DNA from 3 places in the Streptomyces sp. P9-2 genome. Region 1 is predicted to be linked to each of the others. Evidence: predicted binding sites of a transcription regulator. Region 1 holds the regulator's gene; each other region holds the start of a gene.
The links. Region 1 encodes HrcA, which represses chaperone genes, less so after heat shock. Its sites were predicted from a motif close to TTNGCACTCNGNNNNNCNGAGTGCNAA; they were not measured.
Positions count from the first base shown of each region.

Region 2: groL (chaperonin GroEL) is a predicted target of HrcA. The motif match lies at 1,277-1,303, and genes of this name have one in related genera.
Region 3: groES (co-chaperone GroES) is a predicted target of HrcA. The motif match lies at 889-915, and genes of this name have one in related genera.

Region 1 covers NZ_CP192633.1:2,761,072-2,763,334, forward strand. The annotation lists gene ACQY0Z_RS12735 (MBL fold metallo-hydrolase) at 1-333, opposite strand, end outside; gene hrcA (heat-inducible transcriptional repressor HrcA) at 496-1,512, shown strand; gene dnaJ (molecular chaperone DnaJ) at 1,513-2,263, shown strand, end outside.
Region 2 covers NZ_CP192633.1:1,862,382-1,864,644, reverse strand. The annotation lists gene groL (chaperonin GroEL) at 1-1,112, opposite strand, end outside; gene ACQY0Z_RS08820 (cold-shock protein) at 1,505-1,708, opposite strand; gene ACQY0Z_RS08815 (MoaD/ThiS family protein) at 2,139-2,263, opposite strand, start outside.
Region 3 covers NZ_CP192633.1:752,167-754,429, forward strand. The annotation lists gene groL (chaperonin GroEL) at 1-256, opposite strand, end outside; gene groES (co-chaperone GroES) at 434-742, opposite strand; partial or broken gene ACQY0Z_RS03410 (polysaccharide deacetylase family protein) at 1,217-1,945, opposite strand; gene ACQY0Z_RS03415 (polysaccharide deacetylase family protein) at 1,942-2,263, opposite strand, start outside.

The DNA of each region.
Region 1 (2,263 bases):
CGCGTCCGCCCGCAGCTCGTCCCGCCCCCGCTCGGCGAGCGCCACGTCCAGGCCGACCGCCCCGTACACCTCCGCGTCCGCGAACGCGGGCGCTCCGAGGACATGGTCGAAGTGGGGATGGGTGAGCGCGAGATGCGTCACACGGCGGCCGGTCAGCTCCCGCGCCTCGCTCCGCAACCGCGCGCCCTCGGCGAGGGAGGAGCCCGCGTCGACGGCCAGGACGGCGTCCGCGCCCGCCACGAGCCCCGCGGTGCAGTCCCACCCCGGCAGCCGGCGCCGACCGACCCCCGGCGCCAGTTGCTCCCATCCCGACTCTTCCCAAGTCACGGTCATGACCGGGACGCTAGCGGGGACGACGTCCCCCGGCACCACGGCGCGGACCGGCCTTGCCGACGTCGTACCCCCCGGCCGTACACTGGGCCGGGGAAGTCTGGCACTCGCGTGCGAAGAGTGCCAGGGTCGTTACCGGGCGGAAGCCAGCTGGAGGTGTGCGCGATGCTCAGTGAACGCAGGCTCCAGGTGTTGCGCGCGATCGTCCAGGACTACGTGGGCACCGAGGAGCCCGTCGGGTCGAAGGCCCTCACCGAGCGGCACAAGCTCGGCGTCTCCCCGGCCACCGTGCGCAACGACATGGCGGCCCTGGAGGAGGAGGGCTTCATCGCCCAGCCCCACACCAGCGCCGGGCGCATCCCCACCGACAAGGGCTACCGGCTGTTCGTCGACAAGCTGGCCGGCGTCAAGCCGATGAGCCCGCCCGAGCGGCGGGCCATCCAGAACTTCCTCGAGGGCGCCGTCGACCTCGACGACGTGGTGGCCCGCACGGTGCGGCTGCTCGCGCAGCTCACCCGGCAGGTCGCCGTGGTGCAGTACCCCTCGCTGACCCGTTCGACGGTGCGGCACGTGGAGTTGCTGTCCCTCGCCCCGGCGCGGCTGATGCTGGTGCTGATCACCGACACCGGCCGGGTCGAGCAGCGCATGGTCGACTGCCCCGCGCCGTTCGGCGAGGCGTCCCTGGCCGACCTGCGGGCGCGGCTCAACAGCCGGGTCGCGGGCCGCCGGTTCGCCGATGTGCCGAGTCTGGTGGAGGACCTCCCGGAGGCGTTCGAGGCCGACGACCGCGGTACGGTCTCCACGGTGCTCTCCACTCTCCTGGAGACGCTCGTCGAGGAGAACGAGGAGCGGCTGATGATCGGCGGTACCGCCAACCTCACCCGCTTCGGGCACGACTTCCCCCTCACGATCCGGCCCGTCCTGGAGGCGCTCGAGGAGCAGGTCGTGCTCCTCAAGCTGCTCGGCGAGGCGAAGGATCCGGGTGTGACCGTACGGATCGGTCACGAGAACGCCCACGAAGGACTCAACTCCACGTCCGTCGTGTCGGTCGGCTACGGTTCGGGCGGCGAGGCTGTCGCCAAGCTCGGCGTGGTCGGACCGACCCGCATGGACTACCCCGGAACGATGGGAGCGGTACGCGCAGTGGCACGGTACGTCGGACAGATCCTGGCGGAGTCATAGGTGGCCACGGACTACTACGCCGTACTCGGCGTACGCCGCGACGCGTCGCAGGAAGAGATCAAGAAGGCCTTCCGGCGGCTCGCCCGCGAGCTGCATCCGGACGTCAATCCGGATCCGAAGACCCAGGAGCGGTTCAAGGAGATCAACGCCGCCTACGAGGTGCTGTCGGACCCGCAGAAGAAGCAGGTCTACGACCTCGGCGGCGACCCGCTCTCGCAGTCCGGCGGCGCCGGCGGCGCGGGCGGCTTCGGGGCCGGGGGCTTCGGCAACTTCTCCGACATCATGGACGCGTTCTTCGGCACGGCGTCGCAGCGCGGACCGCGCTCGCGCACACGCCGCGGCCAGGACGCCATGATCCGGATCGAGGTGGAGCTGGACGAGGCCGCCTTCGGCACGACCAAGGACATCCAGGTCGACACGGCCGTCGTCTGCAACACCTGCAACGGCGAGGGCGCGGCCCCTGGCACGTCCGCCCAGACGTGTGACATGTGCCGCGGCCGCGGTGAGGTCTCGCAGGTCACCCGGTCCTTCCTGGGACAGGTCATGACCTCGCGGCCCTGCCCCCAGTGCCAGGGCTTCGGCACGGTGGTGCCCACGCCCTGCCCGGAGTGCGCGGGCGACGGCCGGGTCCGCTCCCGCCGCACGCTCACGGTCAAGATCCCGGCCGGCGTCGACAACGGCACGCGGATCCAGCTGGCCGGCGAGGGCGAGGTCGGCCCCGGCGGCGGCCCCGCCGGCGACCTGTACGTGG
Region 2 (2,263 bases), 900 kb from region 1:
GCGAGCTTCGCCAGGCGCTCCTGCAGCTTCTCGCGGTCGTAGTCCGAGTCGCTGTTCTCGATCTCGGCGCGGATCTGGTTCACGCGGCCCTGGACCTGGTCGGCGGAGCCGGCGCCGTCCACGATGGTGGTCTCGTCCTTGGTGATGACCACCTTGCGGGCCTTGCCCAGCAGGTCGAGGGTGGCGTTCTCCAGCTTGAGGCCGACCTCCTCGGAGATGACCTCGCCGCCCGTGAGGATGGCGATGTCGCCGAGCATGGCCTTGCGGCGGTCACCGAAGCCCGGAGCCTTGACGGCGACGGACTTGAAGGTGCCGCGGATCTTGTTGACGACCAGGGTCGACAGGGCCTCGCCCTCGACGTCCTCGGCGATGATCAGCAGCGGCTTGCCCGACTGCATGACCTTCTCCAGGAGCGGGAGCAGGTCCTTGACCGAGGAGATCTTGGAGTTGGCGATCAGGATGTACGGGTCGTCGAGGACGGCCTCCATACGCTCCATGTCGGTGGCGAAGTACGCCGAGATGTAGCCCTTGTCGAAGCGCATACCCTCGGTGAGCTCCAGCTCCAGACCGAAGGTCTGGGACTCCTCGACGGTGATGACGCCTTCCTTGCCGACCTTGTCCATCGCCTCGGCGATGAGCTCGCCGATCTGGACGTCGGCGGCGGAGATGGAGGCCGTGGAGGCGATCTGCTCCTTGGTCTCCACGTCCTTCGCCTGCTCCAGCAGGGCGGCGGAGACCGCCTCGACGGCCTTCTCGATACCGCGCTTCAGGGCCATCGGGTTGGCGCCGGCGGCGACGTTGCGCAGGCCCTCCTTGACCAGGGCCTGGGCGAGAACGGTCGCCGTGGTCGTACCGTCACCGGCGACGTCGTCCGTCTTCTTGGCGACTTCCTTGACCAGCTCGGCGCCGATCTTCTCGTACGGGTCCTCGAGCTCGATCTCCTTGGCGATGGAGACACCATCGTTGGTGATCGTGGGGGCGCCCCACTTCTTCTCGAGGACGACGTTGCGGCCCTTGGGGCCGAGCGTCACCTTCACGGCGTCCGCGAGCTGGTTCATGCCGCGCTCGAGGCCGCGCCGCGCCTCCTCGTCGAACGCGATGATCTTGGCCATGTGAAGTGGTCCCTCCAGGACTGGGGGTGATTCCTTCGGACCGCGCCCGCGCCCGCGACGGACGGCTCGCCGGCCGTGTGGTTCCTTGCCCCACCCGACCTGGCGGGCCTCACCGACCCGGTCCTTCGTTGTCACTCTCACCTTCAGAGTGCTAACGCCAATGATTAGCACTCGACCCCCCCGAGTGCAAGGCGCACCCGCGAAGCGACGCGATCGCGCAGGGGACCCACAGGGCCGTACGGGCCAAGCGCGCCAAGGGCACACGCCCGCGCTCAGCCCCGGGCGAACACGGCGCGCACGGCGCGCGCCTAGGGCACGACGAAGGGCCCGCACCCCGGGGGGGTGCGGGCCCTGTCGCCGGCAGAAGATGTCGCGTGCGGCTGGTAGCGCGTTCAGGCGGTGACGCGAACCATGTCGGCCTGCGGGCCCTTCTGACCCTGCGAGATCTCGAACTCGACCCGCTGGCCCTCTTCAAGGGTGCGGTAGCCGTCCATCTGGATCGCGCTGTAGTGGACGAAAACATCCGCACCACCGTCGACCGCGATGAAGCCGTACCCCTTCTCCGCGTTGAACCACTTGACGGTGCCCTGAGCCATGCCTAACTCCCCTATTACTGGCCCTTGCACAGATCCACACTTCGCGGACCCGGGTCAGACCTCACCCCCCAACGGTTGGGGGCGTGCGCCGGAACGCGTCGACCGCGGCTGAATGTATCTGTCCAACTGCCGTCTGCAACAGGTCAATCGGACGAGAAATCTGGACGCCACCGGTCCGGAATGTGGCAAGAATTCGCCAGAATTCAGGGCAAGTCGGGCCGGGCAAAGGTGACAAAAGCCGCGAAAGGAGCCCGCACTTTGGCTACATCCAGTCGGGTCCGCGGCAGGAATTCAGGGTTCCCGATCTATGGATCGGGAGCGCGTTCCCCAACTCTACCGCGCTCAATCCCATGGAATTGCCCCCTCCGCATCTCTCACGGAGGGGGCAATGGAGTAAACGCTCGGTAACGGTCATTACCGAAGGTAATGATCAGCCTCCGGCGACCGCCGGGATGATCGAGACGCCGGCGCCCTCGGGGGTGGCCGTCTCGAGCCCCTGCTCGAAGCGCACGTCGTCGTCGTTGACGTACACGTTCACGAACCGGCGCAGCTTGC
Region 3 (2,263 bases), 2.0 Mb from region 1:
CACCCGCGATGTCGTTGGTCTTGGTCGCCACCTCCTTCACCAGCTGCGCGCCGAGGTTCTCGTACGGGTCCTCGATCTCCACCTCGCGGGCGATCGTGACACCGTCGTTGGTGATGGTGGGGGCGCCGAACTTCTTGTCGATGACGACGTTGCGGCCCTTGGGGCCGATCGTCACCTTGACCGTGTCGGCAAGCTTGTTGACGCCGCGCTCGAGGGCGCGACGGGCGTCCTCGTCGAACTTCAGGATCTTCGCCATGGCAGCGGGAGCCCTCTCGGAAATCTAGATGAAATCACTGCGCCCCTGGGCCGCCCGGCTCCTTGTCGGATGCTGGGGCCAGGGGCGCAGTGTTCGAGCAGAAGTACTTGCTACGAGGTCGAGTTCTCCGGGGGCAGGCCCCGGGGTCCCCTTACGTCTCGACTACTTCTCGACGATTTACTTCTCGACGATCGCGAGGACGTCGCGGGCCGAGAGGACGAGGTACTCCTCGCCGTTGTACTTGACCTCGGTGCCGCCGTACTTGCTGTACAGAACGACGTCGCCGACCTTCACGTCGAGCTCGACGCGCTTGCCGTCCTCGAAGCGGCCCGGACCGATGGCCAGGACGACGCCCTCCTGGGGCTTCTCCTTCGCGGTGTCCGGAATGACCAGGCCCGAAGCCGTGGTCTGCTCGGCGTCGAGCGGCTGGACCACGATGCGGTCCTCGAGCGGCTTGATGGCAACCTTGGAGCTGGCGGTCGTCACGATCCGACCTCCCCCTTCGGAGATCTCACGGGGTTAACTGTCTGAGGTGGCGACCAGGTCGATCCGTCGTCGCGGGTGCCGGACCTGCCCGTCGCTTTTTTGGCACTCTCCAGGGGGGAGTGCCAGACCCGAGACTATGACCGCGATTAGCACTCGGTCAAGCGGAGTGCCAATTGCCGTGCGGCGCGTCGGGGGGTGGGAGTGTTTTTCGGGCGCGGTCGTCCGGTGGGCGGTGTTGGTGTGAACGCCCGGGGCGCTGCGCCCCGAACCCCCGCTGTCGGCCTGACGGCCTCGTCCTCAAGCGCCGGACGGGCCCGGAATGGCCTCGCCCGGGCTGGGAGTGGCCACGCCCGAGCTGGGAGTGGCCGCGGCCGGGCTGGGAGTGGCCGGGAACGGGCTGGGAGTGGCCGCGGCCGGGCTGGGAGTGGCCGGGAACGGGCTGGGAGTGGCCACGGCCGGGCGTGTACGGCCAGGGAGGTACTCCTCCAGCCTGCCCACCCTCAAGTCCCGCTCCTCCAGTTCCGCGAGGAGCCTGGACGTCCGTTCCGCCAGGGACAAAGGCGGGGCCTCGCCCGACGGCACGGAGATGATGTCGCCGGGGCGCAGGTGGTGGGGGCCGTGGGCGTACGTGAGGTGGCCGTCGGGCTCCAGGGTGACGCGCCAGAGGACCACCGCGGCGATGCCGCACTCGGCGGCGGCGCGGAGGGTCGCGGTGTCGTGGCGGCCGTAGGGCGGGCGGAAGAGGCGGGGGCGGACGCCGAAGCGGGCGGCGAGTTTGCGTTGCTGGCCGCAGATCTGGGCGCGCTGGGCGGCGAGGGGCAGGCCGGGCAGGGCCGGGTGGTCGAGGGTGTGGTTCTGGAGGTTGGCGCCGACCGCGCGCAGGCGGGCGAAGTGGCCGTAGCCGGGGCCGACCACGCTGTCGGTGAGGAACATGCTGACCGGCAGCCTGCGCTCGCGCACCAGGTCGATGAAGCGGGGGTCGCGTTCGGCGCCGTCGTCGTAGGTGAGGAAGACGACCGGGTCGTCGGTGGTGACGTGGTCGACGACCGGCGGGAGCGGCGCCGGGGCGACGGCGGTGACCGGGCCGCCGGCGCGGGAGGAGAGGTGTCCCGCGCCGGACGGGGCCGCGCATCCGGCGGTCGCGGCGAGCAGCAGGGCGAGGGCCGCCGGAAGGGGCCCCGGGGTCCCGCGCCGGCGCCTCACAGGTAGTCCTCCAGCCTGGCCACGGCGTACCCCTCGGCCGTCACCTTGTCGAGGAAGCGGCGGATCATGTCCCGCATCGTGCCGTCCCAGTCCTCGCGGCCCCGGAAGTGGGACAGCACGATGTCGCCGGGGTGGATCTTCCGGTCCCACTCGCGGTACTCCCAGTGGTCGGCGAAGACCTCCTCGTTCCACAGCGGGACGTGGGTGATGCCGCAGCTCCTGGCGGCGCGCAGGGTCGACTTGTCGTAGTTTCCGTAGGGCGGCCGGAAGAGGACCGGGCGGGTGCCGTAGCGCTTCTGGATGACGTCCTGCATGCCG